One region of the Rahnella variigena genome, then DNA from elsewhere that is predicted to be linked to it. Evidence: predicted binding sites of a transcription regulator. Region 1 holds the regulator's gene; each other region holds the start of a gene.
What was found. Region 1 encodes CRP, which controls carbon source genes, mostly activating them, when cyclic AMP is high. Its sites were predicted from a motif close to ATGTGANNNNNNTCACAT; they were not measured.

Region 1 (5,888 bases):
TATCGATGGGAGGATTTCATCAGCCGGCAGCGGAAATGCCGGTGCATACAGATTCGGTGGTGTGCGGGCTAAATATGGTGTTGCAGTCTGATTATCTGACCATTGTGGCGCGGGCGATGAAAGCGCCGTTCGGGCTGGAAGACAGGCTGAGTATGCTCAATATCGATACCCTGCCGCAGGCAGAATACTGTGTGCTTTACTCGCAAAAATCGCCGCTGACGTTTGCCGCGCGGCGATTTTTGGATTTATTGCGCAGCCAGTGCCACGCGTATGACTGGTCGTAACTTATTCGACGCTGATCACTTCAAAGCTGTGCGTGATGGTCGCCGCTTTGCCGAGCATCAGGGACACCGAGCAATACTTTTCCGCAGACAGGCTGACGGCACGTTCAACAATCTTATCGGTGAGATCTTTACCGGTGACGATAAAATGCAGATTGATGTGCGTGAACAGGCGCGGCGCTTCTTCGCGGCGTTGTGAGGTCAGCTTGACTTCACAATCACGCACGTCGTTACGGCCTTTTTGCAAAATAGACACCACATCAATCGCGCTGCAACCGCCTGCGGACATCAGCAGCATTTCCATCGGGCTGGGTGCTTTATCGCCCGCATTACCATCCATAGAAATCTGGTGGCCTGACGCTGACTCGCCTAAAAACGTCAGCCCTTCTACCCATTTTACGCGTGCGTGCATGAACTATTCTCCCGGTGAATAAACTCGTCGAATTCCGCTCCCAGAGTACCCTTTCACCTAAAATCTGGCAACGTAACCCGATCGCCATCATGCTGAAGCGAGACAACAGAAGACAGCATTGCAAACCTGTGCTACAAACAAAGCCGAAACATACTTTCCAGTGAATTGCGGTGACGGTTTTCGCGGTTTAAGAACAGAACCCACGGTGATAACGGCAATAATCAGGCTGTTTCACTCCGACACCCGCTTGCAGCATTTCTGGGGAGTTATATGCTGAAAGGGCGCTTTTGATTTTGAAGTGCCATACAGGGAACTCTGAGCCCTGTGATTTTGGGCAGCGATAACAACAGAGGATAATAGCAAATGGTTCTCGGCAAGCCACAAACAGACCCGACTCTCGAATGGTTCCTGTCTCACTGTCATATACATAAGTATCCTTCTAAAAGTACGCTGATTCACCAGGGTGAAAAAGCCGAAACGCTTTACTACATCGTGAAAGGGTCAGTTGCTGTCCTTATCAAGGATGAAGAAGGCAAAGAAATGATACTGTCCTACCTTAACCAAGGTGACTTCATCGGCGAGCTGGGACTCTTCGAAGAAGGTCAGGAACGTAGTGCGTGGGTTCGTGCAAAAACTGCCTGTGAAGTGGCTGAAATTTCTTATAAAAAATTCCGCCAGCTGATTCAGGTTAACCCGGATATTCTGATGCGTCTTTCCGCGCAGATGGCAAACCGTCTGCAAGTGACGTCAGAGAAAGTCGGCAACCTGGCCTTCCTCGACGTAACAGGGCGTATCGCTCAAACTCTGCTTAATCTGGCTAAACAGCCTGATGCGATGACCCATCCGGACGGGATGCAAATCAAGATCACCCGTCAGGAAATCGGCCAAATCGTCGGTTGTTCACGTGAAACAGTCGGACGTATTCTCAAAATGCTGGAAGATCAAAGTCTGATCTCGGCACACGGTAAAACGATTGTCGTTTACGGCACACGTTAATCCCTTAAAAATCGGCGCGGCAGAACACTGTCGCGCCTTTTTTATGGGCTAAGCTTTATCCATGACGCTATGGCGAAGACTGTTTTACCATCCGGAAGTTAACTACGCGCTGCGCCAGACGCTGGTGTTGTGCCTGCCCGTTGGTATCTGCTGGTTGTTCGGCAATCTGCAAATGGGGCTGCTGTTCTCTCTTTGTCCTGCCTGCTGCAACGTCGCGGGCCTGGATACTCCGCATAAACGCTTTTTCAAACGCCTGATAATTGGCGGAACGCTCTTTGCCATGAGCAGCATTCTGCTGCAAGTGATGCTGGAAAGCTGGCACATTCCCCTGCCACTCATCATGTTGTCGCTGGCATTACTGCTTGGCGTAACCGGCGAAATCAGCCCGTTGCATGCGCGGCTGTTGCCCGGCGCGCTGGTGGCGACCATCTTTACACTGAGTATGGTCGGCGTTCGCCCGATATGGCAGGCGCCGGTGCTTTTCGCCGCCGGTACGGCCTGGTACGGATTATTTAACTGGGCGTGGTTTCGCATATCGGAAGAACAGCCGATGCGCGAAACGCTCAGCCAGCTCTATCTGCAACTCGCGGATTACTTCGAAGCTAAATACAGCCTGCTGACGCAACACACCGATCCTGAAACCGCGTTACCCCCGTTGCTGACGCGCCAGCAGCAGGTCATCGACCTGATTGCCCTGCTCTATCAGCAACTGCACATGCTGCCGCAACACGGCCATCATCATCACCATAAAAGACTGTTTCAGCGTTTTCAGGTCGCGCTTGATTTGCAGGAGCACATCACGGTGAGCCTGCATCAGCCGGAAGAAGTGCAGAAGCTGGTGGAAGAAAGCCACGCCGAAGCGGTTATCCGCCGTAATGCGCAGGTGATTTCCGCCCGTCTGCGGGTCATCGCCGACGACATTCTTTATCACCGTTTATCCGAACGGTTTACGATGGCCAACGAGCTGGCCGCGCTGGAGAAAATCGCCGCGCGCAATCCTGAGAATCCGGTCGGCCAGTTTTGCTACTACCACTTCAGCCGCATTGCACGCCTGCTGCGGACACAGCGCCCGTTGTACAAACGTGACCTGATGAACACTCAGCCGCGTTTACCCTTCTGGCCGGCGCTGAAAAGCTATCTTTCCTTCAAATCTGTCGCCCTGCGCAATGCCGCCCGTCTGGGGATCATTCTGGCGATTGGCAGCAGCCTGGGGCTGTTCTTTAATCTGCCCAAGCCCTACTGGATTTTGCTGACCATCATGCTGGTGAGTCAGAACGGTTATAACGCCACGCGCGTGCGGATCCAGCACCGTGCGCTGGGCACGCTGGCCGGATTGCTGATTGCCGCCGGTTTGCTGAAGCTGGAATTACCCGAAGGCATCACGCTGATGTGTATGCTGATCGTCACGCTGGTGTCGTATACGGTGCTGCGTAAAAACTACGGGCTGGCGATGGTCGGCATGACCGTGACGGCGGTATATACCCTGCAACTGCTGGCGATGAACGGCGTGCATTTTCTGGTACCGCGGCTGGTGGATACGCTGATCGGCTGCGCGCTGGCGTTCGGCGGCACCATCTGGCTGTGGCCGCAATGGCAGAGCGGATTACTGCGTCAGAACGCGCACCAGGCGCTGGAAACCTATCAGGATGCTATCCGCTTACTGCTTGAGGAAAATCCGGATACCTCGAAGCTTGCTTACACCCGCATGCAGGTCAATCAGGCGCACAACAAGCTTTTCACGTCACTGAATCAGGCGATGCAGGAGCCCGGCTTTAACTCGCATTATCTGGCGGATATGCGCCTGTGGGTGACGCACAGCCAGTTCATTGTCGAGCACATCAACGCAATGACCATTCTCGCCCGCGAGCATTACATGCTGCCGGAGAAACTGGCGACGGAGTATTTACAGACCTGTGAAATTGCGTTGCAAAGTTGTCAGCAGCGACTGCTTTATGACGGGCCGGGCAATGAGAACACGCTGATCAATGCACCGGAACTGCATCCTGATATGCCCCTGACCGAGATGGAACGCCATCTGCGGCGTGTGATTTCACATCTCAGCGTGATGCATACTATTTCGTCACTGGCGTGGAAGCAGAGGCCACATCATGGGATCTGGTTGACGCGGAAGGCGTGAACGTGAAGGGGATTGCCCCTTTTAAATCCCCTTTTTACTGGCTTACAGCCAGACTGCTTTTTAAAGCTAATCGGAGAATATTTCGGTTTCTTAAGTACGGATGCCGTGTACTGGCGGCTTGAAGCAGACCGGAGAATATTTCGGTTTCTCAAGTACGGGGATCACTTAACGCGCTGCGCCGAAACCGCCCAAAGGAGGAAAATGCTTTTCCTCCTTTGGATTCCTCCTCGCTTTTTCAACACGCGCTCCGCTCGCTGGCTATGTTTCAGCAACCACAGTGACAGGCTGGAAATCTTGCCGCTTTGCGGTTCCTTCTCTCGGTCTTCGAGCCCTGGGTCTCGAAGCCGCTCCGTTCAGCAAGATTTCTGATTCGCCCGTGAGATCTTAAATTCAACGGCTGACCGTTTTTATCTTTTAGATAAGTTGATTGGCGTGCTCAAAAATGGCACCGAATGAATGGTTCGAGACTTGAGGCTCGAATCCTGAAATTCGGGAATCGGGGAGCGATGACATTTTGCGCCACACACTGATGCGTCAGAACATGTCCGTCATACCCGCGGCAGCGCGCAGTGAAAAAGCGAGGGGAGTGCAGAGGGGAAAAGCCTTTCCCCTCTGCTCGGTTTCGGCACACAAGGCCTTGTGATAACCGTTATTGAAAAACCGAAATTTACTCAGTCAGTTGCAAAGATAGGGCCGTGGGGCTCACCCCCCACAAACTTTCCCCACTGCTTTCTCAAATCTTTCCATCCCTTCGCTGATATCAGCGAAATCAATCACCAGTGAGGGCGCAAACCGCATGACGTTCGGTCCGGCGACCAGCATCATCAGGCCGAATTCGGCGGCGGCGGCATGGAATTCGCCTGCACGATTTTTAAACGCGTCGGAAAGCTCAGCGCCAATCAGCAAACCCTGACCGCGGAACTCGCTGAAGATGTGATATTTCTGATTGATGGCCTCCAGCGCGCTGATAAATTTCTCGCGACGCTCGTTGATACCGGCCAGCACGTCTGGCGTATTGATGATATCCAGTGCGGCTTCAGCGACGGCGCAGGCCAGCGGGTTACCGCCGTAAGTGGTGCCGTGTTTGCCCGGTTCCATCACCGAGGCCACTTCTTCGGTTGCCAGCATGGCGGAAACCGGGAAGCCGCCGCCCAGCGCTTTGGCGGTGGTCAGGATATCCGGCGTCACGCCGTAATGCATATAGCTGAACAACTTACCGCTGCGCCCCATGCCGCTTTGTACTTCGTCCAGTACCAGCAGCGCATTATGTTTATCGCAAAGCTCGCGCAGCCCTTGCAGGAACTCTTTAGTAGCCGGAGTGACTCCGCCTTCACCCTGAACGGGTTCGACAACGATCGCACAGGTGTGATCGTCGATGACCGCTTTTACCGCGTCCAGATCGTTAAACGGCACGTGGACAATGTCAGCCGGTTTCGGGCCGAAGCCGTCGGAATATTTTGGCTGACCGCCGACAGAAACGGTAAACAATGTGCGGCCATGGAAAGCGTTATGGAAAGCAATGATCTTACTTTTGTACGGGCTGTGGCGATGGGAAGCGTAATAACGCGCCAGTTTAAAAGCAGCTTCATTGGCTTCAGCGCCGGAGTTGGCAAAAAATACGCGGTCTGCAAAGGTCGCGTCGATCAGCTTCTGAGCCAGTCGCAGCGCGGGTTCGTTGGTAAACACGTTGCTGACATGCCACAGGGTTTCGCCCTGTTCGTGTAACGCTTTTACCAGTGCCGGATGGCAATGTCCGAGCGCCGTCACCGCGATGCCGCCAGCGAAATCAACGTATTCGGTGCCCTGCTGATCCCAGACACGACTGCCTTTACCTTTAACAGGAATAAATTTCGCAGGTGAATAAACCGGCAAAATCACTTTGTCGAACGTACCCCGATCTACCGCTGATTTTTCTGCCATAACCCTTCGCCCTTACTGATAGTGATGTGAAAATATAATCATAAAATATGCATAAAAAATCACACGCAGGCAAACAGAAATCGCACCTGATGGGTAAGTAATTTTTGCAGCGATGTTAACGAGGAATTAAACGGTTAGATTT
Region 2 (5,888 bases), 3.2 Mb from region 1:
GCCACAGCCTGCACCCGTTTCATGGAAGAAAAAATGGAACGCCACCAGATAACCGCCCGTTTTGCCCTAGGCGGTATCACCGGCAGCCTGGTGGATTTACATGAAAAAGGGCTGATTGAAACGTTGCTCGATACACAATGTTTTGACGGTCAGGCGGCGGCATCGCTCAGCCGTAATCCGCAACACATCGAGATTTCTACCAACGTCTATGCCAATCCGGGAGCCAAGGCGGCGAGTTGCGATCAGCTGGATATCGTTATTCTGAGCGCACTTGAAATCGACACCGGTTTCAATGTCAACGTGATCACCGGTTCCGACGGCGTGATGCGCGGTGCTTCCGGCGGTCATTGCGATGTGGCCAGTGCCGCCAATCTGACCATTGTCGTCGCGCCGTTGCTGCGCAGCCGCATTCCGACGGTCGTCCGTCGGGTCACGACCCGCGTGACACCGGGGGAAAGCATTGATGTGCTGGTGACCGATCATGGTATCGCCGTGAATCCTGCGCGACCGGAGATCCGCCAGCGGCTGGAAGACGCAGGGATGAAAGTGATGGATATCGAAGCGTTATACCAGCGCGCCATTTCTCTGAGCGGTGAGCCGAAACCGATTGAATTCACCGACCGCGTCGTCGGCGTGATCCGCTATCGCGACGGCAGCGTGATCGACGTCGTTCATCAGGTCAGAGAGGACGCATAATGACTACTGTGACGCCTGCACCAGCAGGCGTCAGTCTGGAGGATTTGCTGGCCGCAAAGGAACTGCGCGCCAGACGGCAAACCGACTGGCTGACACAATTCACACAACCGCTGATTTCACTCACGCTGGTGACGCCGGGGCCGGTGAAAGATTCTGTTGCCTGGCGCCAGGTCATGCGCGCGGCGCTGCAACAGGCCGAGGTCATGTTGCTTCAACATGGCTGGCCGGTGCTTAAACATCAGGTTTTCTGGCTCCCGACAGGCGCGGAAGCGTTCTGGTGTGTGGAGCATTATGCGCCAGAAGTGAAAGCGGCCACGGTTGAACTGGAACATTCTCACGCACTCGGGCGTTTATGGGATTTCGATGTTATCTGTCCGCAGGCAGGCGTTGTTGGACGCCGTTCGCTGGATAATGCCAGCCGCCGCTGTCTGGTTTGCGATGGCCCCGCCCACGCATGCGCCCGCTCGCGTAAACATCCGCTATCTGAAGTGATGCTAAAAGTGGAGGCGCTGATTGATGGCTGGCATCGCACACTCTGAGCTCCTTTCTGCTGCCTGCATTGCGACGCTGGCGGCTGACGCCCTGCGCAGCGAAGTCTGGCTGACACCGAAACCAGGGCTGGTGGACAGCATCAATAATGGCTCGCACTGTGACATGGATTTGCCGCTTTTTTTACGCAGCATCGACGCCATCACGCCGTGGCTGTATCAGTTTTACGCTCTCGGTCAGCAGGATTTTTTGCAACCTGCGCAGTCAATGCTGATGCGCATCCGTCCGACCGGGATTGCCTGTGAACAGGCCATGTTCGGTGCCACACAGGGCGTGAATACGCACAAAGGCGGTATTTTTTCGCTGGGACTGTTATGTACAGCGGCTGGCAGGATCAGCGCGCATCGCCAGCTAATGACCCGTCGCGGGATATGTCGCGAAGTGGCTGCCATGACACAAGGGCTGATTGAGCGTGAACTGCAAAGCTGTCGCCAGCCGGTGACGGCGGGTGAACGGCTGTTTGTGGCACACGGCATGACCGGAGCACGCGGCGAAGTGCAGAGCGGATTCCTCACCCTGCGCCGTCACGTTTTACCTTACTGGTATCAGGAAAATAATCCTGAGCGCCGCAGCCTGAATGCCCTGCTGCGTCTGATGGCGTATAACCCTGACACTAATCTGGTGTCGCGCGGTGGTCTGAACGGACTGCATTTCGTGCAGGATTATGCCCGCCGGTTGCTGAAAAAAGGCTGGCAGAAAGAGGATTTGCAGGAGATGGACAGGCAGCTGATTGCCCGCCATCTCAGCCCCGGCGGCAGTGCTGATTTACTGGCGATTGCCACCGTGCTGATGGCTTTTCCGCCATGAACGCGATGCCAGAAATAAACCTGAGACGTTTGCCGCGCAACTGGCGGCAAACCGTTCTTATTCACTGCGGAACAGGACATCCGGTGTAGCGTTACTCAACAATGCGGGTTTGGGTTGCCGGTGCAGGCCGAGATTTTTGGCAACACAGAAAAACCATCACCAGCAGCGGGATCCAGCCCAGCACAATGCCCAGCGTGATTTTCATCCAGACATACGTTTCCGGTGATGCGTATTCCATCAGGATGGAATTCAGCAGACGCGAGACAATGCCTGCCAGGTAAACACCGCCAAACCACCAGCCGGAGCGGTTAATGTCATGCATGCGCCTGACGCCGACCGCCAGCAGCGGTAATGCCGTCGCCAGTGCAAAAAGGGTATAAGCGACGCCCGCGTAGAAAACGCTGTAAGGATTTCCCACCAGCGTGAACCCCAATGACACACCCATTGTCAGCAAAATAATTATCAGCAAATTGCCCAGCGCAAAGGTCCAGAACTCCTTGCGGCTCGCACGTCCCCGGAAATCCACATATTTTTTCCAGCCCTGCACATAACTCTGCCATAACGTCATTGCTTCACTTCCTTTTGCTGTTCAGTCGTCTGCTTAACATAGTCCGGGGATTTAACCGGTTTATCACTGGCCGCGCAACTGCCTGGCCAGAATATCGAGCTGGTCGGCTATCTGATTAAGATCCTTATCCTGCACACCCGGCGCACTGGCAGAGTTTCTTACCACCAGTCTGGCGGGCAGTATTTTGGAAGGCATCCCGTCATTGTTATCAGCCAGCAGATGTTCAACCGCTTCTTTACTTTGCAAATCGAGATCCAGCGATACCGTGGTCAGCGCCGGATGGAAAAATGCACTGTCATACGTATCGTCATAACCCACAATAGAAACCTGCTGCGGGATAGCCACATTGTGCTGATGCAGCGCGCTGATCACGCCCAGCGCCATCTGGTCATTCCCGACAAGTATGGCGGTAAACTGCGGCGTTTCGCGCAGCATCTGTAATGCGCTGTAATAACCACTTTTTGCGCTCCAGTCACCGTGGATCACCGTCACCGGCACAATGCCCTTTTCTGCCAGCGTTTCCTGCCAGCTTTGCAGCCGCAAACGTGAGGAAACCGAATCATCCGGTCCCGCCAGTAAGGCAAATTCCCTGTGTCCCAGATTCAGCAAATATTCCACGCTGGCCCGTGAGCCGTCCGCCGGATTGAAGCAGACATTGAATACCGGACTGGTCGGATCGACATCCAGAAACAGACAAAGAATGTCGCGGTTATTTTCATAAATTCGCTCCGCCTCGGCACTTTCCAGCGGGATATTAATGATGACCTTTTCGACGCGCTGTGATTTCAGCTCGTTAATGGAGTCCTGAATGCTCTGATTGACGTCTTCATCAATCATGGAAATCAGCACCTGATACCCGGCCTGATGAGCATATTTCTTCACAGAAGCGGCAATCTGTGACGGCGCGTGCAATGCCAGCGATGTCGTCACCAGTCCGATGGTAAAGCTCTGTTTTCCAACCAATTGCTGCGCCAGCCGGTTTGGCACGTAGCGCAATACTTCAATGGCCTGTTCGACCTTCAGACGCGTGGCGTCTGAAACATTGGCCGACTTGTTTAAAACTCGCGACACCGTCTGATACGAAACACCGGCATAGCGGGCAACATCTTCTAATGTCGAACTTTTTGATTTCATTCTTTCCCCAGACCGCAACCCGTGATTTTGCATAATTCTATGATAATCGAGCCAAAGTACGGGATCTCATTTAAAAGTTCAATCCGGACACCCTCCCGTTGCATAAGTTATACGTTAACATTGCATACAATCGTGATTTACATCACTTCAACTTTATATTTAACGCATAAGTTGTAGACATATATCACATTTCACAATATGTAAAATTGATCATTATTGTTTCTGGGTATCTTATACATTTCGTAAATGTGAACGTCATACAATCATAAGGAAAAAAAATGAAACACAACTTACGCACTCTGGCTGTGGCGGTTTCGCTCGCCATCACAGCAGGCCCTGCAATGGCTAATGATATTGATTTTCATGGATATCTGCGTTCGGGGCTGGGGGTTTCTGGCGGTGGCAGTCTGGAGCAATTCCAGAAAAACAAGGTCGGGCGTCTGGGCAACGAAAACGACACATACGGCGAAGTAGAACTGGGCAGCGAAGTCTATAAAAAAGACGATGTGAGTTTTTATGTCGATTCGATGGTCAGCATGGTGTCGGACGGTTCGAATGATGATGAAAGCACCGTCGATGACGATGCACAGTTCGGTCTGCGTCAGCTAAATCTGCAAATCAAAGGGCTGGTGCCGTGGGATAAAGATGCGGTGATCTGGGGCGGTAAACGTTATTACCAGCGCCACGATTTGCACATCATTGATACCAAATACTGGAACATTTCCGGTGCCGGTGCCGGTATTGAAAACCTGAAAATGGGCGAAGGCACGCTGTCTCTGGCGTGGATCCGCGGCGATGCCAATGACGTGGATTACCGCGTGGATGGCAATAATGACGTGAACATCAACTACATCGACGTACGCTATGCCGGCATCAAACCGTGGAGCGGCGCGTGGATGGAAGTCGGTGCCGACTACGCCATGCCAAACCTGTCGCATGATCAGAAAGAGTACGGCGGCCTTTACGACGCGGATAACGGCGTGATGCTGACCGGCGAAATCAGTCAGGACATGTGGGGCGGCTATAACAAACTGGTGTTGCAGTACGCCAACAAAGGTCTGGCGCAGAACATGATTTCGCAGGGCGGCGGCTGGTACGATATGTGGAACTACACTAATGACGCCACCGGTTATCGCGGCATCATCACCGGCCTTATTCCGATCACCAGCAAGTTCAGTCTCAACCACGTGCTGACGTATGGCCATGCCGAAAACATCACCGATTACACCGACACCACTGAGCTGGTTTCTCTTGTGGGTCGTGCGCAATACCAGTGGACCGATTATGTGCGTACCATCGGCGAAGTCGGTACCTTCTACCAGAAAGATGATTACAAGAACGGTTCGAATTACAAACAAGGCGGTCAGAAATATACGCTGGCAATGGGCCTGGCGGCCGGTCCGGAGTTTATGTCACGCCCTGAACTGCGCGTGTTCGCGTCTTATCTGAATGATTCTGAGCATGGCGATACGTTTGACGACCATACCAAAGCGGATACGTGGAACTTTGGAGTCCAGGTGGAAGCCTGGTGGTAAATTTCCTTCATTCTTGAAGCTGTTGCTGCGTTGGCTGCGTTTACTCACCCGAATCACTGACATGAGTCAGCTCATCGGGACTCGCTCACTTGCTGCCTTGCTGCAACTCCAATGACTTTGAAAAAACAGGTGTTAGTTATTAAAGAAATATCCTCATTGTGATAAAGCGACAGATAAAAACTTAATTTCTCTTGTAGGGGATCGTTACGTTTTTTCTCCGCACAGCAGCATCATTATTATATTTTATAAAAAGCAGAAACAATAAAGGCAGCCTTGTGTCGGGCTGCCTTTATTTTTGGCGTTATTTAAATAACAGAGTTAATTACTTTTTAAGCCAAACTTCTCAGTCATTAATTTTTTCAGGCTGTCGGACTGTTTGCCAAATATCGCATGTACTTCCTGACCGATAATCACCACGCCAATCGCGCCGGTTTGCTGGATAGCACCGGAATTTACGCGCTTGAGTTCCTTTACCGTTACGCGCAGGCGGGTAATACAGGCATCAACATTAACGATATTATCGCGACCGCCGAGTGCATCAATTAATAACGCTACGTCAGTGGATGGCGGCACTTCATTTTCCGGGGTTTTATTCTTCG
Region 3 (5,888 bases), 500 kb from region 1:
GTCAGTGAATCCAGTGATTTTGGCCTGGATAAGCTGAAACCGGTACGCGAAGTGCTCGACAGTTCCAGTCTGTTTACCCCTGATTTGTGGCGCATTCTGTTCTGGGCAGCCGACTATTATCATTATCCGATTGGTGAAGTGCTGTTCCATGCGCTGCCGGTATTACTGCGCCAGGGGAAACCCGCCGAACTGACGCCGCTATGGCAATGGTTCGCCACCGAACAGGGGCGCGCTACGCCGCTCGACAGCCTCAAACGTGCGCCAAAACAGCAGCAGGCCATGGCTGCGCTGATGCAAAAGCCGCTGTATCGCCATCAGGTCGCCGATCTTGATCTCACGGATACGGCGTTGCAGGCGTTACGCGCCAAAGGTCTGACGGATTTACGCAGCATCGCGCCCGCCACGCTCGACTGGCGCAAAGATTTCTCGGTGGTCGGCGAGCGTTTACGGCTCAATACTGAACAGGCCACCGCCGTTGGCGCGATCCGCAGTGAAGATCAGCAGTTTTCCGCCTGGCTGCTGGCCGGTGTGACCGGTTCAGGTAAAACCGAAGTGTATCTGAGCGTACTGGAAAACATTCTGGCGCAAGGGCGGCAGGCGCTGGTGATGGTGCCGGAAATTGGCCTGACGCCGCAAACCATCGCGCGTTTTCGCGAACGTTTCAGCGCGCCGGTGGATGTGCTGCATTCCGGCCTGAACGACAGTGAGCGTCTCGCCGTCTGGCTGCGGGCGCGTAATGGCGAAGCAGGCATTGTGATTGGTACGCGCTCTTCGCTCTTTACGCCATTCGCGCGTCTCGGCGTTATTATTATCGATGAAGAACACGACAGTTCTTATAAGCAGCAGGAAGGCTGGCGTTATCACGCGCGGGATCTGGCGGTATACCGCGCTCATGCGGAAAATATCCCGATTATTATGGGCTCTGCGACCCCTGCGCTGGAAACCCTGCACAACGTGGAACTGGGGAAATATCGCCAGCTCAAACTGACCAAGCGCGCCGGGAATGCCAAACTTGCCCGGCAGAATTTGCTGGATTTAAAAGGGTTGCAGCTGAAAGTCGGGCTGTCGCAGCCGCTGATCCAAAAAATGCAGGAACATCTGAAAGCCGATAATCAGGTGATGTTGTTCCTGAATCGCCGGGGTTATGCACCTGCCCTGCTTTGCCACGAATGCGGCTGGATTGCCGAATGCCAGCGCTGTGACCACTATTACACCCTGCATCAGAATCAGCGCCAGCTGCGCTGCCACCATTGCGACAGCCAGCGCGCTGTGCCGCATCAGTGTCCGCACTGCGGATCGACACAACTGGTTTCCGTCGGTGTTGGTACCGAACAGCTGGAAAACGAACTCGCGCCGTTGTTCCCGGATACGCCCATCACGCGAATTGACCGCGATACCACCAGCCGTAAAGGCTCGCTGGAACAACATCTGAATGAAGTCCATCGCGGCGGCGCGCGCATTCTTATCGGCACGCAGATGCTGGCGAAAGGGCATCACTTCCCGGACGTCACACTGGTGTCATTATTAGACGTCGACGGCGCGCTGTTCTCGGCGGACTTTCGTTCTGCCGAGCGCTTTGCCCAGCTTTATACTCAGGTTTCCGGTCGTGCCGGTCGTGCAGGGAAACAGGGTGAAGTCGTGTTGCAGACGCACCATCCGGAACATCCGTTATTGCAGGTTCTGTTACAGCAAGGCTATGACGAGTTCGCCAGACAAACGCTGGCGGAGCGCAAAAGCGTGTTTCTTCCTCCTTTTACCAGCCATATTCTGATCCGCTCTGAAGATCACGATAATCAGCAGTCCGCGCTGTTTCTCCAGCAGTTACGCAATTTGCTCGAATCCAGCCCGCTGAAAGATGATTCGCTGTGGATTTTAGGGCCGGTTCCCGCCTTGCAGCCTAAACGCAGCGGACGCTTCCGCTGGCAGTTGCTGCTACAGCATCCTTCACGGCGCGTTTTACAGCATCTGATCAAAAGTTCTCAGCCGTTGATTGCCAGCCTGCCGCAGGCTAAAAAAGTGAAATGGACGCTGGATGTGGACCCGATTGACAGCTGATCCCTGAAGGGAATCCGCATAATTAGTCAGGATTTCTGCGTGATGGATCGAAAAAAGCATCTGCATCACACTTTTAATGCAAATTAGGTAACAAATCCTACTCACATTCTGTTTAGAATGTGATGTGCTACACATCATCGGTAGCCAGGTGAGGAATGTTGATGTTGTTGTGTCAGTTTGATGCTGTTGCAAGGAGAGAGACGTTGGAGCACAAGAAAGAATTACCCGCCGCGACAATGAAAGATGTGGCTGAACAAGCAGGCGTTTCAACAGCAACGGTATCCCGCGCGTTAATGAATCCGGAGAAAGTCTCCGCCTCTACCCGTCAAAAGGTTGATCAGGCCGTCATGGCTGTGGGTTATTCTCCTCACGCCCTGTCCCGCAACCTGAAACGTAACGAATCGCGTACGATTTTGGTGATCGTCCCGGACATCTGCGATCCGTTTTTTTCAGACCTGATCCAGGGGATCGAACGCACAGCGGCTGAAAGCGGTTATCTGGTGCTCATCGGCGATTGCGCCCAACAGAATCAGCAAGAAAAAACCTTTATCAATCTGATCATTACCAAGCAAATTGACGGCATGTTGCTGCTCGGCTCCGATTTACCTTTCGACGCCAGCAAGGAAGAACAGCGCAATCTGCCACCGATGGTGATGGCTAACGAATTTGCGCCGGAACTGGAACTGCCAACGGTACACATCGACAACCTGACCGCCGCGTTTGAAGCCGTACATTATCTTCTCAAACTGGGACATCAGCGCATTGCCTGCATCGCCGGGCCGAAACATATGCCGCTGTGCCAGTACCGTTCACAAGGCTATGTGCAGGCACTGCGCCGTAACGGGCTAAGCGTCGAAAAGCAGCTGACGGTTGACGGTGATTTTAGTTATGAATCCGGCGCACAGGCTGTTACCGAACTGATGTCGCTGCCGGAGCCGCCAACGGCAATTTTTTGTCATAACGATATTATGGCGATTGGCGCGATGTTCCAGGCGAAAAAAATGGGTCTGCGCGTCCCGGAGGATCTCTCGGTTGTCGGCTTCGATGACATTAAGGCCAGCCAGTATACCGATCCTCCGCTGACCACCGTCGCGCAGCCAAGATTCCAGCTTGGTCGTCAGGCCATGTTATTATTACTTGAGCAGTTACAGGGAAATCAGGTACAAAGCGGTTCATTGCTGCTCGACAGCGAACTGGTTGTGCGTGAAAGCACCGCCGCTCCCAAAGCGTGAGTCAGTTTTGATGGCTGTTCAGTGATTTTAATTTCAGTAAATGTTCAGGGTTGAGTAACATGACGCACTTCTTCATTCATCACGACACAGCGAAACGATAGTGGCACAAAGAGACTATGTAAGCCGTGGGCGCTCAGGAGCGCGGCGGAAAAGTACCAGCCGGAGTAAAAAACGCAGTTCCCCAACGATCTCCAAAACCATGGTGGTGTTAGCCGTTGCGGTGCTGGTGGTGTTTGTCGGTGGCCTCTATTTTATTGCGCACAATAAACATGAAGAAGCGGTGGTATTGCCGACGCATCCTGTCCGTCCGGGTAATGGATTGCCACCTAAGCCAGAAGAACGCTGGCGCTACATCAAAGAGCTGGAAAACCGCCAGATGGGCGTGACCACGCCAACCGAGCCGACTGCCGGGGGTCAGGTAGAATCCAAGACGCAGCTGACACCGGAACAACGTCAGTTGCTCGAGCAGATGCAGGCCGATATGCGCCAGACGCCGACACAATTGTCGGAAGTGCCGTATAACGACCCGAATCAGGCGACACAAACGCGTACAGCGCCAGCACAGCGCCAGGTTCAGCAACAACAGCCGACGTACGCGCAGCAGCAACCGGTACAGACTCAGCCGCGTCAGGTGCAGCCAACGTATACGCCGCAAACGCAGCCAGTACGTGCGCCGCAGGCTCAGGTGCAAACACAGGCCGTTCAGCCAAAACCGAAACCACAGGTCAAAGAACCGGTGAAAGAGGTGCCGAAAGAAGTGGCGAAACCGCAACAACCGGCGGCAATCACGCAGGTCGCACCAGAAAAACCGAAAGCGCAGGAAAAAACCCAGCACTTTGTGGTTCAGTGCGGTTCGTTCAAAGGGTCTGAGCAGGCGGAATCCCAGCGCGCCAAGCTGGCATTCGAAGGTTTTGAAGGCCGGATCACCACCGGCGGTGGCTGGAGTCGCGTCGTCATCGGCCCGTACAACAGCCGTTCTGGTGCTGACAGCACACTATCGCGCCTCAAAGGCGCTGGCATCTCCGGTTGCATTCCCGTCGCAACCGGGGGTTGAAAACCCGTAATCCTTCCCCAATCTATACTTTCAATATGCCCCGTAAGTTTGTGAGACACGCTCAGTGTCCCGCAAACCTGCGGGGATCTTTTCCGTCTGCAACGAGGAACCGCTCGTGACAACAATTGTAAGTGTACGCCGCAACGGCAAGGTCGTTATTGGTGGTGATGGCCAGGCCACATTGGGAAATACCGTCATGAAGGGCAACGTCAAAAAAGTACGTCGCCTGTATAACGACAAAGTGATCGCCGGTTTTGCTGGCGGTACTGCTGATGCCTTCACGCTGTTTGAGCTGTTCGAACGCAAACTGGAAATGCACCAGGGTCATCTGGTGAAAGCCGCCGTTGAACTGGCAAAAGACTGGCGTACTGACCGTATGTTACGTCGTCTGGAAGCCCTTCTGGCCGTGGCCGATGAAAACGCATCCCTTATCATCAGCGGTAACGGTGACGTTATACAGCCTGAAAACGATCTGATCGCGATTGGTTCCGGTGGCCCGTACGCGCAAGCGGCAGCCCGTGCATTGCTGGAAAACTCAGAGCTTGAAGCACGCGACATCGTCGAAAAATCGCTGAGCATCGCCGGTGACATCTGCATCTACACCAACCAATTCCACACTATCGAAGAATTGTCTTCTAAAGCGTAAGGATCGAAAATTATGTCTGAGATGACCCCGCGCGAGATTGTCAGCGAGTTAGACAGCTACATCATTGGCCAGGATAAAGCGAAACGCGCCGTGGCCATTGCTTTGCGTAACCGCTGGCGCCGTATGCAGCTTGATGAAGCGCTGCGCCACGAAGTCACCCCGAAAAATATTCTGATGATCGGCCCGACCGGTGTCGGTAAAACCGAAATCGCGCGTCGCCTGGCCAAACTGGCTAATGCGCCGTTCATCAAAGTTGAAGCGACCAAATTCACCGAAGTGGGTTATGTCGGTAAAGAAGTAGACTCTATTATCCGCGATCTGACCGATTCCGCCGTGAAAATGGTGCGCCTGCAATCGATTGAGAAAAACCGTTACCGTGCCGAAGAAATGGCTGAAGAGCGCATTCTCGACGTGCTGATCCCGCCAGCGAAAAATAACTGGGGACAGGCCGACGAAGCGCAGGAACCTTCTGCTGCACGCCAGAACTTCCGCAAGAAACTGCGTGAAGGCCAGCTCGACGATAAAGAAATCGAAATCAGTCTGGCATCCGGTCCGATGGGCGTTGAAATCATGTCCCCTCCGGGCATGGAAGAAATGACTAATCAGCTCCAGTCGATGTTCCAGAGCATGGGGGCTCAGAAACAGAAACCGCGCAAACTGAAAATCAAAGAAGCGTATAAGCTGCTGATTGAGGAAGAAGCGGCAAAACTGGTGAACCCGGAAGAGCTGAAAGAACAGGCGATTGAAGCCGTTGAACAGCACGGTATCGTGTTTATTGATGAGATCGATAAAATCTGTAAACGCGGCGGCCAAAGCTCCGGTCCTGACGTTTCCCGTGAAGGTGTTCAGCGCGACCTGCTGCCACTGGTAGAAGGCTGCACGGTTTCGACCAAGCACGGCA
Region 4 (5,888 bases), 2.7 Mb from region 1:
CGGCCTGGAGACCAGAGGCTCCAGGACCGAGTGAAGGAACCGCAAAGCGGCAAGATTTCCAGCCTGTCACAGTGGTCCCTGAAACATGGCCAGCGAGCGGAGCGCGCAGTAAAAGAGCCGGAGATTCCTAAGAGGCGCGGCGATAGGCGCCTCTTAGGGCCAGTTTGGGTGGCAACCCAAGGTGTTGACCTTAGGGCCAGTTTGGGTGGCAACCCAAGGTGTTGACCTTAGGGCCAGTTTGGGTGGCAACCCAAGGTGTTGACCTTTGGGCCAGTTTGGACGGCGAGCCCAAGGTATTGATTTTGATTTTGAAGTCGAAGTGGATTTAAAAACCGCCCCTTTGCAGCGGCCTCTGCACACAAAATGGCATTAAGCGGCTTTTGCCTCAGAAAGCCGCATCAACCGGAACCCAACACCCACGCCAACAATCAGCATCAGACTGATAAACCCGGTAATCCCGTACCATCCGTACGCATGCCAGAAGAAGCCGCCCAGCGTCCCGGCGACGCTCGATCCCGCGTAGTAGCTGAACAGATATAAAGACGAAGCCTGACCTTTAGCACGGCGCGCACGACGGCCAATCCAGCCGCTGGCCACAGAGTGCGCAGCGAAGAACCCGCCGGTGACCAGGATCATGCCGATGAAAATCAGCCATACCGGCGAAAAAGCGGTGATCAAAATTCCCAGCAGCATGATGGCTGTCGAGCCGATCAGAACAGGGCCGCGGCCATAGACGCCGGTCAGTACGCCTGCCTTGGGCGAACTGTAAGTCCCCATCAGATAGACGATGGAAAGTATCCCGACAATGGCCTGGCTCAGGTTATAAGGCGATGAAAGCAGACGATAACCGATGTAGTTGAACATGGTCACGAAACTGCCCATCAGCAGGAAACCTTCGGCGAAAAGTAACGGTAAACCGCTGTCACGCCAGTGCAGCTTGAAGTTGATCAGCAGTTTGCGGGGCTTGAGCGAGCTGGCGCGAAAATGCTTAGAAGGCGGCAGAATGCGCCAGAACATAATCGCGGCGGCGAGGGCGAAGAAACCGACGACCGCGACGGCGATACGCCATGAAAAGAAATCGGTCAGCACGCCGCTGACTAAACGGCCACTCATGCCGCCGATCGAGTTCCCGCTGATGTATAAACCCATCGAGAAGGCGACTACGCTCGGGTGGATTTCCTCACTCAGATAAGTCATTGCTACCGCTGCCACGCCGCTGAGCGATAAACCGATCAGCGCGCGCATGATGAGAATGCCGTCCCAGCTCTGCATAAAGGAACAAACCAGCGTGCAGCCTGCGGCGAGCAGTAACGCCACCACCATCACCGATTTTCGCCCGACGGCGTCAGAAACCGGCCCGGTAAACAACAGCCCAATTGCCATCAGACCGGTCGATAACGACAGCGACAGGCTGCTGGTGGCCGGTGATACGCCGAAATCATGAGACAACACCGGCAAAATCGGCTGCACGCAATACAGCAACGCAAATGTCGCCAGACCCGCAGAAAACAGAGCCAGCGTAACGCGGATAAATTGCGGCGTACCACGTTTGATAAAAGGAGTTTTCAGACCGGAGCGGGCGACAGGCGAGTCAGGATTTAATTCGTCGTCATTAACAGAATCTTGAGCAGGTGCAGCGGAAATCCGCCGGGAGGTTTTCACTGGAAATCCTTAATACGATGGGCTGTAAAACTAAATTTTAAAATGTATGAAAATTTTAACAGTAGTCGTTGTATTGTCTAATATATTAATCAATCGAAAACGATATGTTTAAAGTATCAATCAGGAACAACCGGACATCGTTATGAGTCACATTGAGCTGCGTCATTTACGTTATTTCATCGCGGTTGCGGATGAACTGCATTTTGGCCGGGCGGCGGAGCGTTTGCATATTTCCCAGCCGCCGCTGAGCCAGCAAATTCAGGCGCTGGAAGCGCATGTCGGCGCGGCACTGTTTTATCGCAGTAACCGCACCGTGCGGCTGACGCAGGCGGGTCAGGTGTTTCTGTCAGAAGCGCGTCAGATTTTACAACGTGTGGATGAGGCCTCGGCGCAGGCGGCGCGTATTCACCGCGGGGAATCCGGGAATCTGACACTCGGGCTGACGTCTTCGGCGCCGTTTTTACGCCGGGTTTCAAGTACGTTGCATCGGTTTCGCCTGACGTATCCTGACGTGAATATCCGCATCGAACAGCTCAACAGCAAACAGCAAATCGAACCGCTGCTGGAAGGAAAACTGGATCTGGGGATGATGCGCAACGGCGAGCTGCCGCCGGAACTGGAACATCATCTGGTACTGACTGAACCCCTGATTGCGGTAGTCCATAAAGACCATCCGCTTAATGCGCTGGCCGAGGGCGAACTGACGTTTCAGCATCTGGCCGATCAGCCATTTGTGTTCTTCTCTAAAGATGTCGGTACATCGCTGTACGACGATATTCTCGGGCAGTTGAAAGCGCAGGGCATTACGCCGTTTATCACCCAGGAAGTCGGGGAACCACTGACGATCATCGGGCTGGTGGCGGCAGGGCTGGGCGTATCGATTTTACCGGCGTCTTATTTGCGGATTCAGGTGGAAGGCGTGCGCTATCTGCGCTTCGGCAATTTGCATGGCACGACGCAATTATGGCTGGTGAATCATGCGACTCGTCCTCTTACGGCGGCGACCCGCGCGTTTATGGCATTGTTGCTCCACGATGACTGACGGATTTCTTATTGAGAACATGCTGTTTTTCCAGTCAATTCTGAGGGTGTTTTCACGCAATTTGTGCACCAAATCACATAACGAATCAAATAGTTGACGACATATAACAAAAACTCCAACATACCCCTAATCTTTATTTTGAAGCGCGAAAATAACAGGAGCTCCTTGAGTGATCCCCGACGGGCAACCAGGACATATCGACCAGATTAAACAAACCAATGTCGGTGCTGTGTACCGCCTGATAGATCAGTTTGGTCCCATTTCGCGTATCGAGCTTTCGAAAAAAGCACAGCTGGCTCCGGCCAGTATCACCAAGATTGTCCGCGAGTTGTTACAGGCTCATCTGGTGCTGGAAACGGAGTTTCAGGATCCCGGCAGTCGCGGGCGTCCGGCCATTGGTCTGGCGCTGGATACGCAGGCCTGGCACTACCTTTCTGCCCGTATCAGTCCCGGAACCGTGACCTTAGGTTTGCGGGATTTGAGCAGTAAACTGGTAGTGGAAGAAGTGCTGCCATTGCCGGTTCAGGCTCCGGAACCGCTGCTCAAACGTATTATCTCTGAAATCGATCAGTTCTTTATCCGTCATCAGCGCAAACTCGAACGCCTTACCGCCATCGCCATTACCCTGCCGGGGATGATAGATGCACGCAGGGGCATTGTTCACCGTATGCCGTTTTACCATGACGTGTTTGATATGCCGCTTGGCGACACGCTTTCCGTACATACCGGTCTGCCGGTTTATGTGCAGCACGATATCGGTGCGTGGACGCTGGCGGAGTCGCTTTATGGCGCCTCCCGTGGCTGTAAAAACGTCGTTCAGGTAGTGATTGATCACAATGTCGGTGTGGGCGTTATCACCAGCGGACGCGTTCTGCATGCGGGTAGCAGCAGTGTGGCGGAAATTGGTCATACGCAGGTGGATCCTTACGGCAGGCGGTGTTATTGCGGCAATCATGGGTGTCTGGAGACGGTGGCCAGCACGGACAGTATTCTCGAACTTGTACGTCAGCGTCTGACGGTACCGGTTCCAGCCAGCTTACTGCATGGGGTTTCGCTGACCATTGAGGCCGTATGCGACGCCGCTAACCGTGGCGATCAACTGGCGCGCGATGTGATTATCAGTGTCGGTCAGAGCGTAGGGCGAATTCTCGCGATCATGGTGAATCTGTTTAATCCGGAAAAAGTGCTGATCGGCTCGCCGCTTAATTTATCTCAGGATATTCTCCATCCCGCGATAATGTCCTGTATTCAGCAGCAGTCACTTCCTGCATATAGCGAGAATATCAAACTCGAATCGACGCAATTCTATAATCAGGGAACTATGCCCGGTGCGGCATTAGTCAAAGACGCGTTATACAGCGGCTCCCTGATAATAAAATTACTGCAAGGCTAAGTTTTATATAACGTTAGGTTGTTTATCTTAATAAAATAGCTATAAGCCTTCCGGCATTTTTGCTCACCGAGTCGACAAAACATTGCGCTAACGCAAACTGCTCTCATCTCGCATCGCCTAGACTTTCTGTCGATACTTTGTCTCTGGTGGTGTTTTCTTACCGGCGACTATCTTTCAATAAGACGGAGAGATCCCGGAGCCTGAATTCCATGTTAACGCACTTTTTCGTCACGGGTACGGACGCCCGTGTAGGTAAAACCATTGTCACACGTGCCTTGCTTCAGGCCTTAGCCGCGCAGGACCGCTGCGTTTTAGGCTATAAACCTATTGCAACAGGCAGCCAGGAGTTGGCCGACGGGGTTCGAAATAAAGATGCGGTAACTCTCCAGCAGTCATCTTCTATTTCTTATCCTTTTAATAAAATAACCCCTCTGGCGTTGGCGGATGAAGATATTTATGCCAGCCAGATCCCCGGGAATGTGTTTGAAATAATGACCAATGGTCTTAATTTCATGCGTGAAGAGGCGGATTCAGTGGTTGTTGAAGGATGTGATGGCTGGAGAACATTGATTACTCCGCATCTTTTTTATTCTGACTGGGTACGCCAGCAAAATATGCCGGTGGTATTAGTGGTCGGTATTCAGGAAGGTTGCGTCAGCCATGCATTATTAACAGCGCAGGCAATTATTGCTGATGGTTTACCGTTGATTGGCTGGGTGGCAAATCGCATTAATCCGTGCCTGGCTCACTATCAGGAAACGATTGACGCGATAAGCGCCAATATTTCAGCACCGCTTCTGGGGGAAATTCCGTATTTACCCCGCGCTGAAAGCCGCGATATGGCCAGGTATATCGACCTGTCCAGCTTCAATCTCAAAACAATGACCCACGCCTGACGGTGACGTTGTCACAAAATTTTGCCAGTTCGGAGGCTCTGAGTGCAAAACCCGGAGCCTTTTTTACGTCTATAATTTGAAATCTGCCTGAGTGCATTCATCAACACAATTCTTAAGAAAACAAAGAACATGGCCGTCAATCATTCTGAAGTCCAAACATCTGCTGTTAAATCTTCCCACCGTCCGCTGATCCTCATTGCCTGCATGTTGTCGATGTTTATGGCCGCGGTAGAAGTGACCATTGTCGCGACCGCGATGCCGACCATCATCGGCGATCTCGGTGGTTTTTCACTGCTTGGCTGGGTATTCGCCGTCTATCTTCTGACGCAGGCGATTACGGTGCCCATTTACGGGCGGCTGGCGGATTTGTACGGCTGCCGGAAAATGTTTTTCATCGGCACCACCTTGTTTCTTATTGGTTCGGTTCTGTGCGGCTTCGCGCCGTCGCTGGGCTGGATGATCGGTTTTCGTGCGTTGCAGGGGCTGGGCGCTGGCGCCATTACGCCCATTGCCACGACGCTGATTGCCAATGTCTACGGTCCGCAGGAAAGGGCGAAAGCGCAGGGGTATTTGTCCAGCGTTTGGGGCGTGTCGGCGATAGTCGGCCCGCTGATGGGGGCGTTTATTGTTTCCCATTTTCCGTGGGCGGTGGTGTTTTGGGTGAACGTGCCTATCGGCCTGGTGGCAATGGCGATCCTGATCAAATACCTGCCGCCGGACGGTCAGCGTAAACCGCATCAGCTGGATCTTGCCGGAACCACTTATCTCACGCTCGCCGTCGCTTCCTTATTACTGGCGCTGTTACAGGCCGAAGCTCTGGGCTACTGGGCGCTGGCGTTGCTGGCGTTTGCTGTTGTCAACGGCGGATTACTGGTGCGTCAGGAGCGTAAAACGC

Region 2: the regulator CRP is predicted to act here: its motif matches at 3,885-3,902, upstream of CKQ54_RS16660 (maltoporin).
Region 3: the regulator CRP is predicted to act here: its motif matches at 2,173-2,190, upstream of cytR (DNA-binding transcriptional regulator CytR).
Region 4: the regulator CRP is predicted to act here: its motif matches at 2,766-2,783, upstream of mlc (sugar metabolism global transcriptional regulator Mlc).

What each region holds. Positions count from the first base shown of each region.
Region 1 is NZ_NSDJ01000001.1:359,275-365,162, forward strand. Features, by position in the region: gene CKQ54_RS01810 (LysR substrate-binding domain-containing protein) at 1-284, shown strand, start outside; gene CKQ54_RS01815 (OsmC family protein) at 286-693, opposite strand; gene crp (cAMP-activated global transcriptional regulator CRP) at 1,057-1,689, shown strand; gene CKQ54_RS01825 (YccS/YhfK family putative transporter) at 1,751-3,826, shown strand; gene argD (bifunctional acetylornithine/succinyldiaminopimelate transaminase) at 4,529-5,746, opposite strand; gene CKQ54_RS01835 (aminodeoxychorismate synthase component II) at 5,881-5,888, opposite strand, start outside.
Region 2 is NZ_NSDJ01000001.1:3,597,836-3,603,723, forward strand. Features, by position in the region: gene citF (citrate lyase subunit alpha) at 1-696, shown strand, start outside; gene citX (citrate lyase holo-[acyl-carrier protein] synthase) at 696-1,235, shown strand; gene citG (triphosphoribosyl-dephospho-CoA synthase CitG) at 1,213-2,052, shown strand; gene CKQ54_RS16650 (DUF805 domain-containing protein) at 2,144-2,620, opposite strand; gene CKQ54_RS16655 (LacI family DNA-binding transcriptional regulator) at 2,684-3,754, opposite strand; gene CKQ54_RS16660 (maltoporin) at 4,033-5,289, shown strand; gene CKQ54_RS16665 (PTS sugar transporter subunit IIB) at 5,608-5,888, opposite strand, start outside.
Region 3 is NZ_NSDJ01000001.1:854,869-860,756, reverse strand. Features, by position in the region: gene priA (primosomal protein N') at 1-2,055, shown strand, start outside; gene cytR (DNA-binding transcriptional regulator CytR) at 2,259-3,287, shown strand; gene ftsN (cell division protein FtsN) at 3,388-4,341, shown strand; gene hslV (ATP-dependent protease subunit HslV) at 4,457-4,987, shown strand; gene hslU (HslU--HslV peptidase ATPase subunit) at 5,000-5,888, shown strand, end outside.
Region 4 is NZ_NSDJ01000001.1:3,054,845-3,060,732, forward strand. Features, by position in the region: gene CKQ54_RS14215 (MFS transporter) at 370-1,662, opposite strand; gene CKQ54_RS14220 (LysR family transcriptional regulator) at 1,805-2,704, shown strand; gene mlc (sugar metabolism global transcriptional regulator Mlc) at 2,874-4,097, shown strand; gene bioD (dethiobiotin synthase) at 4,307-4,993, shown strand; gene CKQ54_RS14235 (MDR family MFS transporter) at 5,123-5,888, shown strand, end outside.